Regions from separate parts of the Ochrobactrum sp. 19YEA23 genome, predicted to be linked through region 3. Evidence: riboswitches for the same ligand, from Rfam matches in the RefSeq annotation. Region 3 holds a riboswitch; each other region holds the start of a gene.
The links. A riboswitch is a leader RNA that binds a small molecule or an ion and turns the genes downstream of it on or off. The one in region 3 is predicted to bind cobalamin.
Positions count from the first base shown of each region.

Region 1: another riboswitch for cobalamin. It lies ahead of QBD01_RS13295 (ABC transporter substrate-binding protein); the one in region 3 lies ahead of nrdH (glutaredoxin-like protein NrdH).
Region 2: another riboswitch for cobalamin. It lies ahead of QBD01_RS20570 (CbtB domain-containing protein); the one in region 3 lies ahead of nrdH (glutaredoxin-like protein NrdH).

Region 1 is NZ_JASAMQ010000004.1:380,304-387,686, reverse strand. It holds gene pdhS (cell-division control histidine kinase PdhS) at 1-1,043, opposite strand, end outside; tRNA gene QBD01_RS13310 (tRNA-His) at 1,393-1,469, shown strand; gene QBD01_RS13305 (hypothetical protein) at 1,603-1,770, shown strand; gene QBD01_RS13300 (RcnB family protein) at 1,921-2,271, opposite strand; cobalamin riboswitch at 2,451-2,700, shown strand; gene QBD01_RS13295 (ABC transporter substrate-binding protein) at 2,883-3,911, shown strand; gene QBD01_RS13290 (iron ABC transporter permease) at 3,908-4,951, shown strand; gene QBD01_RS13285 (ABC transporter ATP-binding protein) at 4,948-5,763, shown strand; gene QBD01_RS13280 (mannitol dehydrogenase family protein) at 5,907-7,028, opposite strand; gene QBD01_RS13275 (FadR/GntR family transcriptional regulator) at 7,221-7,383, shown strand, end outside.
Region 2 is NZ_JASAMQ010000009.1:59,090-66,472, forward strand. It holds gene cobN (cobaltochelatase subunit CobN) at 1-1,107, opposite strand, end outside; gene cobW (cobalamin biosynthesis protein CobW) at 1,107-2,159, opposite strand; gene cobU (bifunctional adenosylcobinamide kinase/adenosylcobinamide-phosphate guanylyltransferase) at 2,164-2,685, opposite strand; gene QBD01_RS20565 (CbtA family protein) at 2,690-3,436, opposite strand; gene QBD01_RS20570 (CbtB domain-containing protein) at 3,580-3,768, opposite strand; cobalamin riboswitch at 3,819-4,052, opposite strand; gene QBD01_RS20575 (cobyric acid synthase) at 4,114-5,565, opposite strand; gene QBD01_RS20580 (isobutyryl-CoA dehydrogenase) at 5,936-7,093, shown strand; gene mmsB (3-hydroxyisobutyrate dehydrogenase) at 7,120-7,383, shown strand, end outside.
Region 3 is NZ_JASAMQ010000005.1:229,353-236,735, forward strand. It holds gene QBD01_RS14945 (ABC transporter ATP-binding protein) at 1-1,485, shown strand, start outside; gene QBD01_RS14950 (SDR family oxidoreductase) at 1,606-2,436, shown strand; cobalamin riboswitch at 2,533-2,748, shown strand; gene nrdH (glutaredoxin-like protein NrdH) at 3,064-3,285, shown strand; gene nrdI (class Ib ribonucleoside-diphosphate reductase assembly flavoprotein NrdI) at 3,311-3,733, shown strand; gene nrdE (class 1b ribonucleoside-diphosphate reductase subunit alpha) at 3,709-5,928, shown strand; gene nrdF (class 1b ribonucleoside-diphosphate reductase subunit beta) at 5,956-6,945, shown strand; gene QBD01_RS14975 (LacI family DNA-binding transcriptional regulator) at 7,098-7,383, shown strand, end outside.

The sequences.
Region 1 (7,383 bases), on a different contig from region 3:
TCGACCGGCCACATCAGGCGTTTGCCCGACCATGTGTCGCGCTTGCTCAGCAGCGATGCAATGCTGCCATCGTGATCGAAGCCGAACACATTGGCGACGTCGCTGAAACGGCGTCCGGTTACATCAGCGGAATTGGGGCCGACGGTAATGCCGAACTCCGGCGAAATTTCGCTGAAAACGCCGTCGGCACTGGTCTTCCAGATGAAGCGGGCAGGTGGTGCATCGCGGTCGAACTGGAAGCCCTGCGGCTTTGGCGTTTCGGCTGCGGACTCGTTGACGGCTTCAGCCATTGGCGCAGCGACCGTCTCTTCCTGAACGGTTGCTTCTTGTTCAGGAAGCATCTCTTCAAGAATTTCTTCCGCGCCTTCAGGCGACTGGACAACGGGTTTCGCCGCGACCTGTGCCGGGGCTTCGGCGACGATGCACAGAAGATGCAGCGCGGGTGCGTCGATCAGCCGGGCGATTGCGCCCGGTACGGACTGGCGTCCCGCACGGATGCGGCGCTTGACGATGCGGTCAGGCGTATCGGCCGCTTCCACGACCAGATCTTCAAGCGTTGCAGCGGAAATATCGAGCGCGGCGAAGCGCTTGCTTGCCGCGATGACCTTGCAGTCGGCATCGATCAGCGCGACATGCGTGTCGTCATCGCTCAGACCGGCGATGATGTCTTCCGCATTGCTCGATGCGCCGCTGGTGGTAATCACGAGACCGGCTATCCCATCGGGCAGAACAATGTGGGAAATCCAAAGGCGCGTCAGTTCCGAACGCAGGCCGCCGCCAAGGCGCACCGATACAGCGCGGGGTTCTGCGCTGTTATCGTCGCTGGCGGCTGCGATCTGACGGCGTGCGGCGACAGGCAGATCGATTGCGCTGCCGATCATATCCTCGATACGGTCGAAGCCGAACAGTCTGGCTCCGGCGCCGTTTACCCAAAGCACAGCCGACAGATCGCGTGTCAGCACGATCTGCGCATCGCCTTTGGCAAAGCCTTCGCGGATAGCATCCAGCGCGGCAATATCGATGAATGGGTATGATCCAGACATACCGGTCCTTATCTGTTCTTTCGACCGCCCCGTCGTAGCCATTAACCGCCTGTTAATAAGCTCACTGAGGCCGCGGGTCCATATTTCCATACGGTATGAGCCCGATTTTCTATTTCATTAGTTAATGCCGGAATGGCAATTTTACAGGTTGTGCCCGATATTTCGGTTGTTCACAGCCAGCCACCTGCAATGGTTACCAGTCTCTGTAGAATATGGGTGGAATTCGACATTGAATCAGACAATTGGGAATTTCTGAAAAAAGAGCGCTATAATCGCTTGCAATATGGATCGATTCTCCGTATGTGACCCCCTGTCGGCGGCGCTGAGGCGCTTGATCCGGCAAAGGTACGCGGTCGTAGCTCAGTTGGTTAGAGCGCAGGATTGTGGCTCCTGAGGTCGTTGGTTCAACTCCAACCGACCGTACCATTTCTCTCTCAGGCCATTTCACTAACACATTGAGTTTACTGCGGGATTGGACAATCTCGCCGTGACGCCGTTGTCGCTTGCGGCAAACTTGGCTACATTCTCGGCTTTGAAGGCTATATTCAAGGACCTCGCAATGATCGGATGCATGCCGCCGCTTATCCTGCTGATTTTGGGGGCTGGCATTGGTGCATTGATCGGCGGCAGCACCGATGCTGTTTATGGCGGGCTTGTCGGCCTTGCCATCGGGCTTGTTGTGATGGTCATTCTTATATGGATATTGATGAAAGCCCGCAATCGATAGGCCGCTTTACCCGACCGCCACGAGTGAGTTTTATCGGCGTATGTACGTTTGGTAAGCCAATTCCGGTTGCAGTTTTCCAGGAAAACAACAAAGGCCAGAGCTGAGCTCTGGCCTTTGTTTGTAAATACTGGAGGTCAAATCTGGCTGGGCTTAACGGCCAGCGAGAATGCCTGCAATGATACCGGTTGCGGTGGTGACAAGCAGGAACTGGTTGTCGACTTTCACCCAGCGCTGGCCCGGACCCGGACGGCGGAGGCCGTAGCGATTGTAGTCGCGCACTTCCGGATGACGACGCCAGTCATTGTAACGCTGGCCCTTGGACCAATGCTGACGGCCATGATCACGACGATCATTGCGGCCGAATTCCTTGCCATGCGACGGGCGTGGCTTCTGCTCCATGCGGTGCGGACCCGGCTTGCGCTGATAATCCTGCGCCTGTGCTGCCAGCGGCGCGCCGATGAAGGAAAGGGCTACGGCTGCAAGAATGACTTTTTTGAACATCATGTTCTCCTTTGCTGTGGGGTGGACAATATTGGGAGACGAGTGAACGGAAGATGAATGGCAGCATTTTGAAACATTAAATAAAATCAATGTGATATTAACGCTTTGTTAACCATGGCTTTATGTGTGTCGAAACCTGTTCGATCAGGATGGAAACACTTGACCGGTCCGGCATCGGAACGTAATAGTGTTACGACGGTTCCCCGACCGAGAGTGAAGGGGATTAATAGGGAACACGGTGAGGACGACCCGAAAAGGGACCAAGACCGTGGCTGCCCCCGCAACTGTAAGCGGATTGCTGTCCATCCTCGTGACGCCAACAGGCGTCATGCCACTGAGCTTGATCGTGCGAAGCACGAAAGGCGCGGGAAGGCAGATGGAAGCGACTATCCGCAAGCCAGGAGACCTGCCGTCATAGGGCCTTGAGCCCACCATCATCCATTGTCACGGGCGGGGATGCCCGGAGCAGGAGCAGGTTATGACAGCACATCGCGCTGCAAAGCGCCTTTTTACATCGTCATTCATATCCCCGGATATCTCCGTTTGCTCACGGTGCCTTATCGCTGCCGCCCGCTGACGTGGCCACATCTTTCATTATTTCGGGGATTCTCATGACATTCCACGGCAAGACGTCGTTCCGCGCAGCGCTATGCGCTCTTTCATTGTTCGCAGGCGTGCCGGCACTTCAGGCTGCAGAAACGCAATATCCGCTGACGCTGAAGAACTGCGGACGCGACGTTACTTTCAAACAGGCCCCGACGCGCGCGGTGGCTGTTGGCCAAAGCAGCACGGAAATTCTGTACAGCCTCGGTCTCGGCGATAAGGTGGTCGGCACGGCAGTGTGGTTTGGCCCGGTGCTCAAGGGCTTTGAAGAGGTCAATGCCAAGGTCAAGCGGCTGGCCGATAACGATCCGAGCTTTGAAAGCGTTCTGGCGCAGAAACCTGATATCGTGACGGCGGATTTCCAGTGGCATGTCGGACCGAACGGCATCGTCGCCAAGCCGGAACAGTTCGAGGAACTGGGCATACCAGCCTATACGTCGCCTTCGGATTGCGTCGGCAAGGATAATTCCGGCGGTGGCGATGGCGTGCGCACGGCAGCCTTCACGATGGATGTCGTCTATCAGGAAATCGGTGAGCTGGCCGCGATCTTCAATGTGCAGGATCGTGGTGAAAAGCTCATTGCCGAACTGAAAGGGCGTGAAGAAGCGGCGCGCAGCAAGATTGGCGCCAGCGGCGGCAAGCTGTCGGCGGCTGTCTGGTTCTCCAGCACGCAGATCGACGCCGACCCCTATATCGCCGGAAAGTTCGGCGCTCCGGCCTATATTCTGTCAGCGCTTGGCATCAAGAATGTGGTCGACAGCGAAGAAGAGTGGCCGACGGTCGGCTGGGAGACGATTGCAAAGTCCAACCCGTCGATGATCGTTGCTGCCAAGCTGGATCGCCGCCGCTATCCGGCGGACGATATTGCCGTGAAGCACAAGTTCCTCGAAAGCGATCCGGTGACGAGCCTGATGCCTGCCGTAAAGGGCGGTCATGTCTTCGACATGGATGCGCAGTCAATGAGCACGTCATTGCGGGTGATTGAAGGCATTGAAACGCTGGCGGCGGCCATCGCTGCCTCGGACCTCAACAAATGACGGCATTGGTGGCCATAGGAAGGCTTCCTTTCAGCAACAAGGTGAGCGCCGGGGTTCTGGCGCTCATTCTGTTGCTTGCCGCCCTGTGGCTGGGCGCGGCGATTGGTGAAACCGCCATACCGCTGGATGTGGTGGCGAAGACCGTCGCCAACCGGCTGTGGCATGCAGGCTATGTGCTCGATCCCATCGATGAGGGGATCGTGTGGAGCTATCGTCTCAGCCGCGCCGTGGTGGCGGCATGCTGCGGCGCGGCGCTGGCGCTTTCCGGCGTTGTGCTGCAATCGCTGCTGCGCAATTCGCTTGCCGATCCGTATATTCTGGGCATTTCCGCCGGGGCATCGACCGGGGCTGTCAGCGTTGCCATTCTTGGCATTGGCGCTGGCGTTCTCACGCTTTCGCTGGGCGCATTCATCGGGGCGATACTCGCCTTCGTTCTGGTTTCACTGCTGGCGCTGAAAGCCGGGCGCGGCAACAGCGCCATCATTCTGGCTGGTATAGCCGGCTCGCAGCTTTTCAACGCGCTGACCTCGTTCATCGTGACAAAGGCCGCCAATGCCGAACAGGCGCGGGGCATCATGTTCTGGCTGCTCGGCAATCTTTCCGGCGTGCGCTGGCCCGATGTGACGCTGGCGCTGCCTGCCTGCCTGATCGGCCTGATCATCTGCCTCTGGCATGCCCGCGCGCTCGATGCTTTCACCTTTGGCGCAGAATCCGCCGCTTCGCTCGGCATTCCGGTGCGGCGCGTCTATGCGGTGCTGATTGGCGCTAGCGCCATGATGACGGCGGTGATGGTCTCCATCGTCGGGTCCATCGGCTTTATCGGCCTTGTCATTCCCCACGCGGCGCGGATGATTGTCGGCGTGCGACATGGCGCACTATTGCCGGTCAGTGCGTTGATCGGCGCAATTTTCATGATCGCCGCCGATATCGTGTCGCGCATTATCGTGCCGGGACAGGTGCTGCCCATCGGGGTTGTGACAGCGCTGGTTGGCGCTCCGGCCTTTGCGCTGCTGCTCGGACAGAGGAGGGCGCGCGCATGATGCTGTCGGCGCAAAATGTTTCCTGGATGGCGGGCGGCGCGGAAATCCTGAGCGGCGTCTCGCTTGAGGTGATTGAAGGCGAGTTTCTCGGCATTATCGGACCGAACGGCTCCGGCAAGACGACACTTCTGTCACTGCTTTCGGGGCTGAAGCGTCCGCGTAGCGGTGCGGTGCAACTCGGTGAAGCGCCGATTGAGCGTTTCAACCGCCGCGAGATTGCGCGCATGTTGGCGCTGGTCGAGCAACAGGCGGAAACGACCGAGCGCATCACGGCGCGACAGGCGGTGGAGCTTGGCCGCACGCCCTATCTCGGCGCACTTTCGCCGTGGTCTGCTGAAGATGACGCCATCGTCGATCATGCGCTGGCGCATGTGGATATGACGCATCTGGCCAAACGCAACTGGCATACGCTGTCGGGCGGGGAACGCCAGCGCCTGCATATTGCTCGCGCTCTGGCGCAGCAGCCGCGCATCTTGCTGCTGGACGAGCCGACCAATCACCTCGATATTGGGCACCAGATCGGGCTTCTCGATCTCGTCCGTCGGCAAAGCCAGACCAACGGGCTGACCGTGGTGGCAGCGCTGCACGATCTCAACCATGCCGCCATGTTCTGCGACCGCATTGCGGTGATGGACAAGGGACGGTTGGTGGCGCTCGGCGCACCGCGAGACGTGTTAACGGCGGAGCGTATCCGTTCCGTGTTTGGTGTCGATGTGGAGGTCGAGCATATGGGTGCCAGCGGTTGTCATATCCGCTATTGCGCACCGGGGCATGTGCATGAAGCGCCGGTGCTGCAACTGCGTACAGCTTAGCACTACAGTTGCATTCTTCGTGATGCCGGTCTGCAACGAGCAATTTCCTGCGCTCCGGTGCTCACGTACCCTTAAGTACGCTCCGCTCCGGTGCTCAAAAATCACTCGTTTCGCCGCGGCCTGACGAATTTGCAACTGTAGTGCTAGTTTAAAGCGGCTTTCAAGCGGCGCTGCTCCAGTCCGAGCCCCAATTCTTCCGCGCGGGCAATGATCGGAGCAAAGCGGCGCTGCTTCTTTTCCTCGTGATTGGAAGCAATGTCGGCAATGCGGTGCTTCAGGAACGGGTTGAGAAAACGCTCGCGAACGGAAACCACATAAGCTTCCGCCGCATCGCCAAGTCCATCGGCTGCGAATACCGGCAGCACTTCTTCGCGCCACAGGGCTTCCAGCTCGCTGCGGATGGTTTCATCATGCATGGCTTCCAGCACGATTTCGTCTTTGGGGCGATTGTCCTTCAGCCACCGTTCGGCAATGAAGCTATGGCCGAGATTGAGCAGATAAAGCTTCAGCCGCTCATAGCGCGCCAGATCGTCGGTGACGACAATGTCCTTGTGGCGGCATGGCAGCGTCAGGCCCTGCGCCTGTTCGATAGCCCAGATCGCATAGGGTTCGGCAATGGTGCCGACCGGCTCAATCGCTTCGGACACAATGCGGTCCACCAGACTATTGGCAAAGATGCAGCGCGTTTCCAGCCATTCGACAAAACCGTTCGGCAGCTTCCATTCCTGCGCCAGCCCGGTCAGGATGGTGCGCAGTTTGTCGCCGTTGCGGGAAATCAGCTCGCAGGGGAAAATCGAGAGCGGCGCGTCCGGGTTGTTCTGCCAGCGATGGTGCAGTAGCACGAGCAGCTTTGCGGGAAAGCTCTTCGGCAGGGTCTGTGGATTGGCGAGCAGTGAAGCGTCGTCGCTCGCGTCCAGCTCATAGCCCTTGTCGCCGGTGTTCGAGAGGATCACCTGGACAGTCGCGCCGAGATCAAGAATCTCGGCCCAGTCGGTATGTGCGGAATAAGCGGCGGTCACGCCCTTGGCGTTGTGCTCCGTTTCCGACGGCTTGCCATCGACCAGACCGCGGATCACCACGGGATAGGTCTTGCCTTCATTCAGCGCGGCGATGCGTTGCGCGCTCTGCGGATTGGACGTTGTCTGCACCACAGCAATCGTGCCGATTGCATCACCTGTCGCCAGCGCTTCGGCGACGAAGAAATCGGCATGGGCGAGCAGAAAACGGCTGGTGCCGAATTGAAGAATCGCTGGCTTGTTTTGCATGGCTTGCTCCCGAATTTGTAACCGTAGTGCTACGCGATCCGCGCTAAATTGGTCAAGCCAATAGGCTCAAGCCGCAGAAATAGAGCTGAACTTTTCTGGAGCGCTGCGCGATTTGCCGCATTTTCGCACCGATTCAGGCATATTGCGCTTCCCGTTGGCTGGAATTATGGTAAGGCCAATTTGGGAGTGATGATGAGCGACTTTGCGGCCACAGCGGAACCTCGCAGGCTTTACCAGCAGATTGCCGACCGGGTCAGAAATCTGATTCAGGACGGACAGTTTCCGGCGGGAAGCAGGCTTCCGGCTGAGCGCGAGCTTGCCCAGCAACTCGGCGTGTCGCGCCCGTCGCTGCGTG
Region 2 (7,383 bases), on a different contig from region 3:
TCGCACCCAGTTCGCTGCGAGTTTCGCCACAAAAGCCACACGGTTTTCATCCGGCTCGTGGGTGACGATATTCGCTTCCACCGCCGCATCGAACTGCCGCGCCGATTTGAACGAAACCGCGCGCGACAAAACACGCCCGTCCACTTCCGGCAGGGCAACATTCATGGCCAGATCGCGCGCCAGCAATCCTTGCTGGGAAGCCTGCCAGACCGCCTTCGGCGTGCCGGAAAAAATCACCTGCAAAACCATATTGCCGCGCTTGTCTAGCACGGTTGGCTTGCGCTCTGCACCCGGCGAGGAAATAGCAAAGCCGGTCGCGTTCAACACAATATCCGGCGTGCAATCTTCGAAAACGCCGTCCACGACGGCAGCAGACAGCCGGTCCTTGAGGCTGGAGACGAAAAGAGGCAGCGGATTGATGCCTTCCGCCTGCAAACCCGCAATCAACGCCTCGACAGGCTGGGTCTGGCCGCTTTGCACCAGCGCGCGATAGAAAACGATCGCCGCAACGGGTGCATCCTTGATCCAGCGACTGCGGATGAGGCCGAGCGAAACCACCGCCTCGCCGGGCCACCAAAGACCAGCTTTGAGCAGCGGTGCGGCTTCGGCTGGCTTTTCGCCGCCGTCAACCAGCGCCGTGCAATAATCGAGGAAGGCGCGCATATTGGAAGCGCCACCCTCGATCAGATAATGCCACAGCGCTTCACGGTCGGCGCTCGCAACCGTCGAGAAACGATCCAGCCCATGGTCGGGCTTGTCATCGCCGGGAAGCACCGCGATCTTGACACCGTGGTTCACGGCGCAGGCATGAAGCGCTTCCAGCCCATAAGGCCAGTAAGTCTCGCCGCCGATAATGCGCACGATAATCAGCTTTGCATGACGCGCCGTCCGCTCGACATAAGCGTCGACGGACATTGGATGCGTGAGACTGAGAAAACTGGCGAGCCGCAGGCTTGGCCCGTCTGGCTCGGCGCGATGCGCCTGCGCAAGACTGGCCAGCTCCGTGTCGGCGGCGGAAAGGAACAGAATATCACCCGGCGTCTGGCCGAGATCGACGGCCTCATTGCCGTCGCTGATCGTTCCTTTCTGGGCAAGCAGAAGATGCATTACAAAACTGCGTCTTTCACGGCCTTGGTGATGGCTCCTTCATCGATCTCATGCAGGCCGATGACAACGAGACGCGTCGAACGGACTTCATCCTTGCCCCACGGGCGGTCGAAATAATGCTCGATACGCGGGCCTACAGCCTGCACCACCAGACGCATCGGCTTGCCGGGCACATCGACAAAGCCCTTGAGACGCAGAACATCATGGTCAGCGATAATGGTCTTCAGCTTCTCGGCAAAGGCCTTCGGGTCCGAAACGGAACCGGCTTCAACAACAAAGCTCTCGAATTCATCGTGATCATGCTCATGACCATCGGCATGATGGATTTCATGATGAGACTTGCGGTTCGCGATATCGTCTTCCGTACCAACGCCAAGGCCGAGCAGCACATCAGCGCCAAGCTTGCCGAAGCTTGCGGGCACCATGTTGACGCGGCGCGACGAGCGCTCGGCAACATCAGCCTTCACGCTGTCGAGGATCGAGGCGTCGATCAGATCAGCCTTGTTGAGCACGATCAGGTCGGCAGCATGAATCTGGTCTTCAAACAGTTCTTCAAGCGGGCTCTCATGATCAAGCGATTCATCGGCAGCGCGCTGCGCATCCACCTTGTCATGATCGTCAGCAAACCGGCCTTCGGCTACAGCGGCGGCATCAATGACCGTCACCACGCCATCGACCGTGACCTGCGTCTTGATCTCCGGCCAGTTGAAGGCGGCGACCAGCGGCTGCGGCAATGCAAGGCCGGACGTCTCGATGACGATGTGATCCGGACGGTCCGGACGGTCGAGCAGCTTGGTCATGGTCGGGATGAAATCGTCGGCAACGGTGCAGCAAATGCAGCCATTGTTGAGTTCGATCACGTCTTCCTCGCGGCAGGTCTCGATACCGCAACCTTTCAGAATGCCGCCATCGACACCAAGATCACCAAATTCATTGATAATCAGCGCAATGCGCTTGCCATTGGCGTTTTCAAGCAGATTGCGGATCATCGTGGTCTTGCCCGACCCGAGAAACCCGGTGATCACGGTAGCCGGTATCTTTTGACCCTGCATAAAATTATCCCTTCATCTTGAGCGGCAAACCTGCCGCCATGAAATAAACTTCGTCTGCCGCTGCAGCGATGGCCTGATGCAGAAAACCTGCATGATCGCGAAATTCCCGCGCCATGCGATTTTCGGGCACGATGCCGAGCCCAACTTCGTTGGACACAAAAACCACCGGCCCGCCGAGGGCCGAAAGCACAGCAACCAGATCGTGTGATTCCGCGGCGATGTCGCGCTCGGCCATCATAAGATTGGTGACCCAAAGGGTCAGGCAGTCAACCAGCATGAATCTGGTCGATTGCGTGTGTTGCAGAAGTGCGCTCTTCAGATCGAGCGGCTCTTCTACGGTCTGCCATTGCGTGCCGCGTCGGTCGCGATGCACCGCAATACGGCTTTCCATTTCTCCGTCGAAGGCGCGCCCCGTCGCCAGATAGACCGGCTGAAGCCCGGAGGCTTCAACCAGCTTTTCGGCATAGGACGACTTACCCGAACGGGCTCCGCCAAGAACAAAGGTGATTTTTCCGGGCAGAGCCACGCTATCAGCCTTCCAGTTCGGATGTGGCGTAATGCTGGATGAACCAGCCAAGCGCCAGACCGATCACCGCCCACATGAACAGGTTCGTCGCCAGCGAAGCGACCGCATATTGCGATGCGAGCAGCGACGGAATTGGCGACGCAATATCCTCTGGATGCGGCGCGCCATAGACCTGCGGGGCAATGATTGCGACAAGACCGAGCAATTTTGCCCAGATTTCGTCGCGCAGCACGATCAGATAGAGACCGACACCACTGAGTACGACCGTCGAAATCCACCAGAGCTGGCGCTGGGCGAGATCAGCCGCTGGCATTGCCGGCAGTTCCGGCGACAAACCGAGCGCAGGCATAAACGCCACTGCAAAGAAACCGGCCATGCCCCAATACAGGCCGTTCCGCACTGTGATTGGACGACCGAGCAGCAGCGCAATGCCGCCAAGCAGAAGAGCAAAACCAGAACCGGCAACCAGGTTGGCCAGGATCGTATTGCCAAGACGGCCGAACGGCAGTTCTGCCCCGGCTTCTTCTTCGGCTGGTGCGGCAGCTGCCGCATGATCATGGGCAGGAGCTTCGGCACCGGCCTGTTCATGCGGCGCGGCTTCAGCCGGTCCATGACTATGGCCGCCGCCAGCCTCTTCATAAACTTCCGCCTGCAGAATAAGTGGAACGGTCTTGAGATACATGGCAGGCGTCACCAGAAGCCCTGCCAGAAGGCCCGCAGCAAGCGTAGCCAAAAGATAACGGATCAACATTTTAGTCCCCCAACTGCAAAAAATCGCCGATAGCCACAGCCATCGGACGCAAAGCAGTGTCAGCTTCCTTGAAAAACACGTCTACGTTCATTCCCCACGCAAACCGGCACGTAAACGCCGTTCGCAATGTCGACGCTAAAGCATCAATGGCAAGGAAAACCGTAAGAATGGCGGGTATCGTGCGCTGAATCGTGCAGCGTGTCCGAATGCGCAAGTCCAACGCCATAGACGAGGAAGGCGCCAAGGAGCAGGGAAACCACAGCCGTACCAAGACGCGCAGCCAAAGGTAGAGATACAGTGGTGGAGACAGAATTATTTATACGTGCGGCCATGACAACCTCCGTGCAGGCAGCAGGGAAAAACCTCCCATGGGGCGCGGGTAAAATACCCTTCTGCAACAGGCAGGTCTCCTGGCTCACGGGTCGTCGGAAATGTCACCGCCTTCCCGGAACTTTAAGTTCCAGTGGCTGCCGGTTGCCCGGCTTGGCTTCATTCCTCTCCGCTCTACAGTCGCGGGGTCGGCTGCGATAAAGACGCCCGAATTGGGTCCGTCCTTCGCATTCCCTCTTGGTCCCACCGGATTCGTCCGGCGAAAACCTGTCACATAGTTGGACATTAGGCCTTTGCTAAAGCACCGTCAATCGGGCTTGCGGGCAGAGTGGGACGCCTGAACAGCATCATTTCAAAGAAAACAGCGCGTCGATATCGAGACAGGCTTCCAGCCCTTCCGCCAGCTCATCCAGCGCTGTTTCAACGCTCATGCGATAATTGCCAGCACCGCCTTCGATACCCAGCGTGGCGAGAAATTGCTGCCGGAAACGATCTGCGCCGAAAACGCCGTGCAGATAGGTCCCCATAATCCGGCCATTCGGAGAGACCGCACCGTCATCATGATCCCCGATGCGCGCAAAAGGCCTGAACATATCGGCCCCTGTTGTGCGCCCGATATGGATTTCATAGCCTTCCAGCGGCGTATCATAAAGCAATGAACTCGCTTCAACATTGCGGACGACTTTTTCCGGCTCCATGACGGTTTCAATATCCAGCAGCCCCAAACCTTCCGCTTCGCGCACCTGCCCTTCGATCCCATGCGGATCGCGGATGCTGCGCCCCAGCATCTGAAAACCGCCGCAGATACCGAGTACATGTCCGCCGCGTTTTACGTGCCCAGCCAGATCGCGATCCCAACCGTTTTCACGGAACGCCAGCAGATCGGCAATGGTGGACTTTGTTCCGGGCAGCACGACCAGACCGGCATCGGACGGAAGCGGCGTACCGGGCGGCACCATGACCACCTCCACGGCGGGTTCGACCTTCAGCGGGTCCAGATCGTCGAAATTGGCGATGCGCGGCAACATCGGAACCGCAACTTTGAGCGCCTTGTCAGCGCTGCGCACGGCACGCTCCAAAACCACCGAATCTTCGGCAGGTAATCGGGAAACAGCCTTGAGCCATGGAACCACACCGAACGAACGCCAGCCGGTAAAGCGTTCTATCGCTTCCAACCCGTCGTCGAACAGAGAAATGTCACCACGAAACTTGTTGATGATGAACCCGCGCACCATGGCGCGATCTTCTTCCGGCAGGATTGTGTGGGTCCCGACCAGCGACGCGATCACCCCGCCCCGGTCGATGTCACCGACCAGCACCACCGGCACATTGGCCCGCGTTGCAAAGCCCATATTGGCGATATCTCCGGCCCGAAGATTAATTTCCGCTGGAGAGCCTGCTCCTTCAATCAGCACAAGGTCTGCACCTTCGCTGACGATGGAAAAGGACTCCATCACCGAGGCCATTAGCTGCGGCTTCAATTCCTGATAATACCGCCCGCGCGCTTCGCCGCGCACCTGGCCCTGCACTACGATCTGGCTGCCCATATCGGTCTGAGGTTTCAGCAAAACCGGGTTCATATGCACAGACGAAGGAATGCCCGACGCCAGCGCCTGTAGCCACTGGGCACGACCGATTTCCCCGCCGTCATCACTGACCGCAGCATTGTTGGACATGTTCTGAGGCTTGAACGGACGGACTTTCAGCCCACGATTGCGCGCCACACGACAGAGCCCCGCGACAAGCACGCTCTTGCCGACATCAGACCCCGTTCCCTGAAACATAATTGCCCGTACCATCTGACCTGCGTAGCCGAAACGGTAAGCCATGGCAATCTGGGTCTAAGCCTGCGCCTCACAGCACATCCAACGCGCTTCGCGATGCCCCTTCTATGCAAAAATGCGCATCAGTTTATTACAAATGTGAGCAAGATTATTCCAATGGAGCGTTGGCAGTGTTCCGGTCTTATGCTCTAGTCGGCTCAAGTATCTGATCCAAAAGTCACCATGCCGGTCTACAAATGGCAATTTCTGCGCTTCCGGTGCTCACGTACCCAAATGTACGCTGCGCTCCGGTTCTCGAAATCACCATTTTCGCCACGGCCTGCTGCTTTTTGATCCAGATACCCGGAGGAGCGGTACTCAACTTTTAAAGCTGAGGGAGGAAACCATGGATGCTGCCGAACAGAACCAGTTCGAGCTGAACGAAGAACAGTTCGCCATTCAGGAGATGGCGCGCGGCTTTGCCAGCGACCGAATTGCACCCCACGCGCTGCAATGGGACCGTGACAAGCATTTCCCTGTCGATGCGCTTCGCGAGGCGGGATCGCTCGGCATGGGCGGCATCTATGTCCGCGAGGATGTGGGTGGATCGGCACTGAAACGTATGGATGCCGTGCTTATTTTCGAGGCGCTTGCCGCCGCCTGCCCGTCATTCTCAGCCTTTGTCTCCATACACAACATGGCTGCGTGGATGATCGACACATTCGGCAACGAGACGCAACGCCAGCAGTTCCTGCCCAGTCTCACATCCATGGACTGGCTGGCCAGTTACTGCCTGACGGAACCGGGTTCCGGTTCGGACGCAGCCGCCCTTCGCACCCGCGCCACGCGGGATGGCGATCACTATGTCATCAGTGGTGCAAAGCAGTTTATTTCCGGTGCCGGAGAGACCGACATTTACGTCACCATGGTGCGTACCGGCGAGGACGGTCCCAAAGGCATTTCCACCCTCGTTGTGCCGAAAGATGCACCCGGCCTGTCCTTCGGCGCTAACGAATACAAGATGGGCTGGAACTGCCAGCCGACGCGAACAGTCATTTTCGACAACTGCCGTGTACCGGTGGAAAATCGGCTTGGCGAAGAAGGCACAGGCTTCAAGATCGCCATGGCCGGTCTCGACGGCGGACGGCTGAATATCGGAGCCTGCTCGCTTGGCGGCGCGCAATCTGCACTCGACAAGGCGCTTGAATATTGCGGCGAGCGCAAGGCCTTCGGACAAACAATAGACCGTTTTCAAGCCTTGCAGTTTCGCCTTGCCGATATGGAAACGGAGCTTTCAGCTGCGCGCATGCTGCTTTACGCCGCCGCAAGCAAGCTCGACCGCAAAACCCACGATGCGGGCAAATGGTCAGCCATGGCCAAGCGGTTTGTGACCGACACCGGCTTCAACATCGCCAATGAAGCGCTGCAGCTCTTTGGCGGCTACGGTTATCTCCACGATTACGGGATCGAAAAGCTGGTCCGAGACCTGCGCGTGCACCAGATTCTGGAGGGGACCAACGAAATCATGCGCGTGATCATTGCCAGGCATATGATCGGTCGCTGAACAGCACTTATACGGAGGAATTTATCATGGCCACTATCGCATTTATCGGCCTCGGTAATATGGGCGGCCCGATGGCCGCAAATCTGGTCAAGGCCGGACACACGGTGCGCGGGTTCGATTTGTTGCCGCAGCATCTTGAAGAGGCACGCGCCAATGGATTGCAGATCGCGACCAGCGCGGTGGAGGCCGTTGCGGATGTCGACACGGTCATCACCATGCTGCCTGCTGGCAAGCATGTTCTCGCGGTTTATGAGGAAATCGCCCCTAAGGCGCGAAAAGATTCAGTTTTT
Region 3 (7,383 bases):
GGCCATATGCTCGGGATCAAGATCGAAACCGAGATGCGGCGCAAGGCATTCGACCATTTGCAAAAACTGTCGTTCCGTTTCTTCGATGATCAGAAGACCGGGCATCTGGTCGCCAAGCTCACCAAGGATCTGGAAGAGATCGGGGAAGTGGCCCATCACGGCCCCGAAGATCTGTTCATCGCCGTTATGACGCTGATTGGCGCTTTCGCTTTGATGCTCTGGATTCACGTTCCGCTGGCGCTGATCACGGCGTTGGTCGTCCCGCTGACGGCGATTGTGAGCATCCGCTATGGCAGCCGGATGACCTCGAACTGGCATGCACTTTATGGCCGTGTCGGCGAGTTCAATGCGCGTATCGAGGAAAATGTCGGCGGCATTCGCGTGGTACAGGCCTTCACCAATGAAGACCACGAACGCAAGCTGTTTGCCGAAAGCAATCGTAACTATCTGACCACCAAATTGCGGGCCTACAAGATCATGGCGGCTTCGATGTCGCTGTCTTATCTTTCGATGCGCTTTGTCCAGATTATCGTCATGCTGGCAGGCGCCTGGTTCGTTGTGCGCGGCCAGCTGACGGAAGGCGGTTTCGTCGGCTTCCTGCTGCTCATCGGCGTCTTCTTCCGGCCCATCGAGAAGATCAATTCGATCATCGAAAGCTATCCGAAGGGCATTGCCGGTTTCCAGCGTTATTCGGCCTTTCTCGATACGGAGCCGGATATTGCCGACAGGCCGCAAGCTGTTTCCGTGCAGCGTCTGCATGGTGATATCGAGTATAAAGACGTCAGCTTCGGTTATCGTTCGGAAAAGCCGCTGCTCGCCGATCTGACCCTGTCCATCCGCGCTGGTGAAACGGTCGCCTTTGTCGGTTCATCCGGCGCGGGCAAGACGACGATCTGTTCGCTGCTGCCGCGCTTTTATGACGTGACTGAGGGCGCGATCAGCATCGATGGCATCGATATTCGCGATATGACGCTCAAGTCGCTGCGGTCCAATATCGGTATTGTCAGTCAGGATGTATTCCTGTTTGCGGGAACAATCCGCGACAACATTGCTTATGGCAGGCTGGAGGCATCGGAGCAGGAAATCCTCGAAGCAGCGCGGCGCGCCCGTCTTGATGATGTTATCGCCGCCTTGCCTGCCGGTCTGGATACGGTTGTGGGCGAACGTGGCGTCAAGCTTTCGGGCGGCCAGAAGCAGCGTCTGGCGATTGCGCGTATTTTCCTGAAAAATCCGCCGATCCTGATTCTCGATGAAGCGACCTCGGCGCTGGACACAGAGACCGAACGCGCAATCCAGCAATCGCTTGCCGATCTTTCGCAGGGGCGTACCACGCTGGTCATCGCGCACCGGCTTGCAACCATTGTCAATGCAGATCGGATTGTCGTGGTGGAAGAAGGCCGGATTATCGAACAGGGTGTTCACGATGAACTGGTGGCTCGTTCGGGCGGCCGCTATCAGCAATTGCATGCGGCACAGGTGAACTGACCGTTAGGTGGCAAACAATCTGACGGCGGATTCTCAAAACTGTGACTGTGTCAAAATAGTTTGTTTCAGCTGGCCGCTTTCGGCGGCATAATCGTGCATCTTATCGGTAGGGAGACCGACATGGATGTAACGATTATAACGGGCGCGTCCGACGGTATCGGAGCGGAAACCGCACGCCAGATTGCGCATCGCGATCGCGCAGGGGCTGCTCTTGTTCTGGCTGCGCGTAATGTCGAGAAGCTTGAAAAGCTGGCAACAGAATTGCGGCTTGAGGGCAGCACCGTGCTGGTCGTGCCGACCGATGTTACAGATCGCAATGCCTGCATTGCCTTGATTGAAAAAGCGGCCTCGACTTTTGGCCGGATCGACACGCTGATCGTCAATGCGGGCATGTCGGCCCACGCCAATTTCGCGGAAATCAAACCGGAAGATCTGCACTGGATGCACGATCTTATGGAGTTGAATTACTTCGGCAGCATCTGGCCGATCCATGCCGCACTTCCGCACCTTGCAAAGACCAAAGGACGGATTGGGGTGGTCTCGTCTGTCGCGGGCTTGATCGGCGTGCCGGGGCGCTCGGCCTATAGTGGGACAAAGTTCGCGCTTTCCGGATTTTGCGAAGCACTTCGTTCGGAACTGGAGCCCAGCGGTATTTCCGTGACGATTGTTTATCCGGGCGTTGTGAAGACAGATATTCGCAAGGTCGGTTATGGCGCCAGCGGTGAAGCGCTGGGAACCAGCGGCGTGCGTGAAGACGATATGATGTCTGTGGAAGAAGCGGTGCGTCTCATGCTCGATGGTTTGCAGAGGCGCAAACGCGAGGTATTGATGACGCGGCAAATGCGATTGGGGCGCTGGCTCAAGCTGATCGCGCCGCGAATCGTGGATCGTATGGCGCTCAAGGCTCTGAAGCCCGAATTTCGCCCGAAGCCGATCAAACCAGCGCGATGAAGTCCGGTTATCCACGTTCTTCACAGCCATTACAAAATGGATTGCTGATTTTTCGCTTTTCACCAACTATCCGTTGACGGTCTTTTAACTTCGGCTACTATATATAGTGTTCTAGGTTCTTTCGATTCGATGAGTCGAAAGCTAAGAGGGAATTCGGTGAGTCGCCGCCATGAAGGTTGAGACGAAGCCGAAGCTGCCCCCGCAACTGTAAGCGGTGAGTTCTTGTTGATCACGTCACTGGCGTAAGCTGGGAAGACCGACAAGAGCGCTGACCCGTGAGCCAGGAGACCTGCCTTGAGCAATGAACGTCCACGGGCGGGGTGTCCGGTTGGTGTGCAATCATTGAGGCGAGATGTGCTTCTTGCCGATTGCTACTCCGAATGCCCGCTCACAAGCTTCGGGGTGAAGTCCATGTCTGACACATTGTCTAGTTTGTATTGTTCTCTCAGTTCAGGTCCACCTTTCCAGAGGTGATTTTGCGCGGTTCAGTGGTGTTCAGGCATCGCTGACTGTTCCCCGATTTTGTCCGCCTTAACGCGCATGTTCCATGCGCGAACAATCTCTTATGCGCATCTGTCCCGATGGCTTGTGCCTTTGACAGCTCGCGCCCCATCCAGTGAGGAAGAAATGAACGTCACCGTCTATAGCAAACCCGCTTGCGTCCAGTGCACCGCAACCACCCGTGCCCTCGACCGTCAGGGGATCGATTATCAGGTCATCGACATTTCTGCAGATATGGACGCTTACGATCTCGTCACGGGGCTGGGCTACCGTCAGGTGCCCGTCGTTGTGGCCGGAGAAACCCACTGGGCCGGCTTCCGTCCGGATATGATCAACGGTCTTTCGTGACCGTGGCTCTGTCATGAGCTCGGCAATGGGTCTCCTTGTCTATTTTTCCAGTCGCTCCGAAAACACACATCGTTTCGTCGAGCGGCTTGGAATGCGCGCAAGGCGCATCCCCATCCTGCAAAGGGATGAGGAAGAACCGGGCTCGTTGCAGATAGACGAACCATTCGTGCTCATGACGCCAAGCTATGGCGGCGGCGGAACCAAGGGGGCTGTGCCCAAGCCCGTCATCCGCTTTCTCAACAATGCGGGCAATCGCTCGCTGATCCGCGGCGTGATTGCCGCGGGCAACAGCAATTTCGGCGAAGCTTTCGGCATAGCCGGCAAAATAATCTCTGCCAAATGTCAGGTTCCCTATCTCTATCGCTTCGAGCTTTTGGGAACAGATGAAGACATTGGCAATGTCAGGAACGGGATGGAACGATTTTGGACACGGCAGACACAACCCTGATCCGCGAGCGCGACGCAGAGCCGGTCACGCAGGACGCGCCGCAAGCGGCGGCGTCGAACAGCCCCAAGCCCGTCAAGTCTACCGATGGGCTGGACTATCATGCGCTGAACGCGATGCTCAATCTGTATGACGATGAAGGCAAGATCCAGCTTGATCGTGACCGGCAGGCTGCGCAGCAATATTTCCTTCAGCACGTCAACCAGAACACGGTCTTCTTCCATAATCTGCGGGAGAAGCTCGATTATCTGGTGACCGAAAACTATTACGAACAGGCGGTGCTGGACCAGTACTCCTTCAATTTCGTGCGCGACCTTTTCGATGAGGCCTATGCCAAGAAATTCCGTTTCCCGACATTTCTCGGCGCTTTCAAATATTACACCAGCTACACGCTGAAAACCTTCGACGGAAAGCGCTATCTGGAGCGCTATGAAGATCGTGTCTGCATGGTGGCGCTGGCATTGGCGCGTGGCAGTGAACAGCTTGCGCGCGACCTTGTCGATGAGATTATTTCCGGTCGCTATCAGCCCGCAACACCAACCTTCCTTAATGCTGGCAAGAAACAGCGCGGCGAACTCGTGTCCTGCTTCCTGCTGCGGGTGGAAGACAATATGGAGTCCATCGGACGCTCCATCAATTCCGCATTGCAGCTGTCCAAGCGCGGCGGCGGCGTGGCCTTGAGCCTGACGAATATTCGCGAATCCGGCGCCCCGATCAAGCAGATCCAGAACCAGTCTTCGGGCATCATTCCGGTGATGAAGCTTCTGGAAGATTCATTCTCCTACGCCAATCAGCTTGGTGCGCGACAGGGTGCGGGTGCAGTTTATCTGCATGCGCATCATCCCGATATCATGCGCTTCCTCGACACCAAGCGCGAGAATGCCGACGAAAAAATCCGCATCAAGACTTTGTCGCTGGGTGTGGTGATCCCGGATATCACCTTTGAACTCGCCCGCAACAACGAGGATATGTATCTGTTCTCGCCTTATGACGTGGAGCGGGTCTATGGTCAGCCGCTGACCGAGATTTCCGTCACGGAAAAATACCGCGAAATGGTCGATGATGCGCGCATCCGCAAGCGGAAGATCAATGCGCGTGAGTTCTTCCAGGTATTGGCGGAAATTCAGTTCGAGTCCGGCTATCCCTATATCATGTTCGAGGACACGGTGAACCGCGCCAACCCGATCGACGGGCGCATCACCATGAGCAATCTGTGCTCGGAAATCCTGCAGGTCAGCGAGGCCAGCATCTTTGATGAAGACCTGTCCTATTCGCATCTGGGCAAGGATATTTCGTGCAATCTGGGTTCGCTCAACATCGCAGCCGCGATGGATTCGGCGGATTTTGGAAAGACCATCGAAACCTCCATTCGGGCGCTGACGGCAGTTTCCGATATGAGCCATATTGGCTCGGTGCCGTCTGTTGCGCGCGGCAATGATGAGAGCCACGCCATCGGCCTCGGCCAGATGAACCTGCATGGCTATCTGGCTCGCGAGCGGATTTTCTACGGTTCGGAAGAAGGCGTAGATTTCACGAATATCTATTTCTACACCGTGACTTATCACGCATTGCGTGCTTCGAACCACATTGCCGTCGAAGCGGGTAAGTCGTTCAGCGGTTTTGAGAAGTCCAAATATGCATCGGGTGAATATTTCGACAAATATACCGATCAGCTTTGGGAGCCAGAGACCGAGAAAGTCCGTGAGATTTTCGAAAAGGCGGGCATCGCAATTCCGACGCAGGACGATTGGCGCGATCTGAAAAAGGCGGTGATGGAGGGTGGCCTCTACAACCAGAACCTTCAGGCGGTGCCGCCGACCGGATCGATCTCCTATATCAACCATTCCACCTCTTCGATCCATCCGATTGTGTCCAAGATCGAAATCCGCAAGGAAGGCAAGATCGGTCGCGTCTATTATCCGGCTGCGTTCATGACCAATGATAATCTCGATTATTATCAGGACGCCTATGAGATCGGGCCGGAAAAGATCATCGACACCTATGCGGCTGCTACCCAGCATGTCGATCAGGGCCTGTCCTTGACCTTGTTCTTCCGCGATACGGCCACAACCCGCGACATCAACCGCGCCCAGATCTATGCGTGGAAGAAGGGCATCAAGACGATCTACTACATCCGGCTGCGCCAGATGGCGCTTGAAGGGACGCAGGTGCAAGGCTGCGTTTCCTGCGCCCTGTAAGCCCAAGATGAGATCAGAGGAAATCCAATGAATATGCAATTCAAAACCGGCAAGGGAAAGACTCCCGGTCTCGTGCGCGCCATCAACTGGAACCGCATTGAAGATGACAAGGATCTGGAAGTCTGGAACCGCCTGACGGGCAATTTCTGGCTGCCGGAAAAAGTGCCGCTCTCCAACGATATCCAGTCCTGGGAAACATTGAAGCCGCAGGAAAAGCAGCTGACGATCCGCGTGTTCACGGGCCTGACCCTGCTTGATACGATCCAGAACGCTGTGGGTGCGGTCGAGCTGATGGAAGATGCGGCGACGCCACATGAAGAGGCGGTGCTTTCCAACATCGCCTTCATGGAAGCGGTGCATGCGCGCTCCTATTCCTCGATTTTCTCGACGCTGTGTCTGACACCGGATGTCGATGACGCCTATCGCTGGTCGGAGGAAAACGAATTCCTGCAACGCAAATCCGAACTGATCCTCGAACAGTATCGTGCGGATGATCCTTTCAAGAAAAAGATCGCCAGCGTGTTTCTGGAGAGCTTCCTGTTCTATTCGGGCTTCTATCTGCCGATGTTCTGGTCAAGCCGCGCGAAGCTGACCAATACGGCAGACCTTATTCGGCTAATTATCCGCGATGAAGCCGTGCATGGCTATTATATCGGATACAAGTTCCAGCGTGCACTTGAAGTGCTGGGCGAAGACCGGAAGCAGGAAATCAAGGACTTTGCTTTTGAGCTTCTGCTTGAACTTTACGACAATGAAATCCGCTATACGGAAGCGCTTTATGACGGCGTCGGCCTGACCGAAGACGTCAAGAAGTTCCTGCATTACAACGCCAACAAGGCGCTGATGAATCTCGGTTACGAGGCGCTTTTCCCGGCAGAGGCCTGCAAGGTCAATCCGGCTATCCTGTCGGCACTTTCGCCGAATGCCGACGAAAACCATGACTTCTTCTCCGGTTCGGGCTCTTCCTACGTCATCGGCAAGGCCGTGGCGACGGAGGATGAAGACTGGGAGTTTTAAGTGCCTGATTCATGGTCAATCCGCAGGTGTTTTACGCTGCGGATTGACCATTTCATCTGTCTGTACTGAATATACCGGCATCGAATCTGACCTGAAGGCGGTATCCTCGGATGCTATTACGGGACATGGATTCATACTGACAGGTGAGTTTTATGCCGACCGACGACCGTAAGAAAAGCCGGGTTACGCTTCTTGATGTGGCGCGCCATGCGAATGTTTCGCGCGCCACGGCGTCGCTTGTCATCCGCAAGAGCCCGCTTGTGGGAGCCGCGACGCGGGAGAAGGTCGAGAAGGCGCTGCAAGAACTGGGCTACGTCTATAATATGGGCGCGGCGAGCTTGCGGGCCGACCGCTCGAATACGGTGGGCGTGATTGTCCCGACGCTCGGAAATCCGTTTTATGGCGAGCTGCTGGCGGGCATCGACAGTGTTGTCGGTG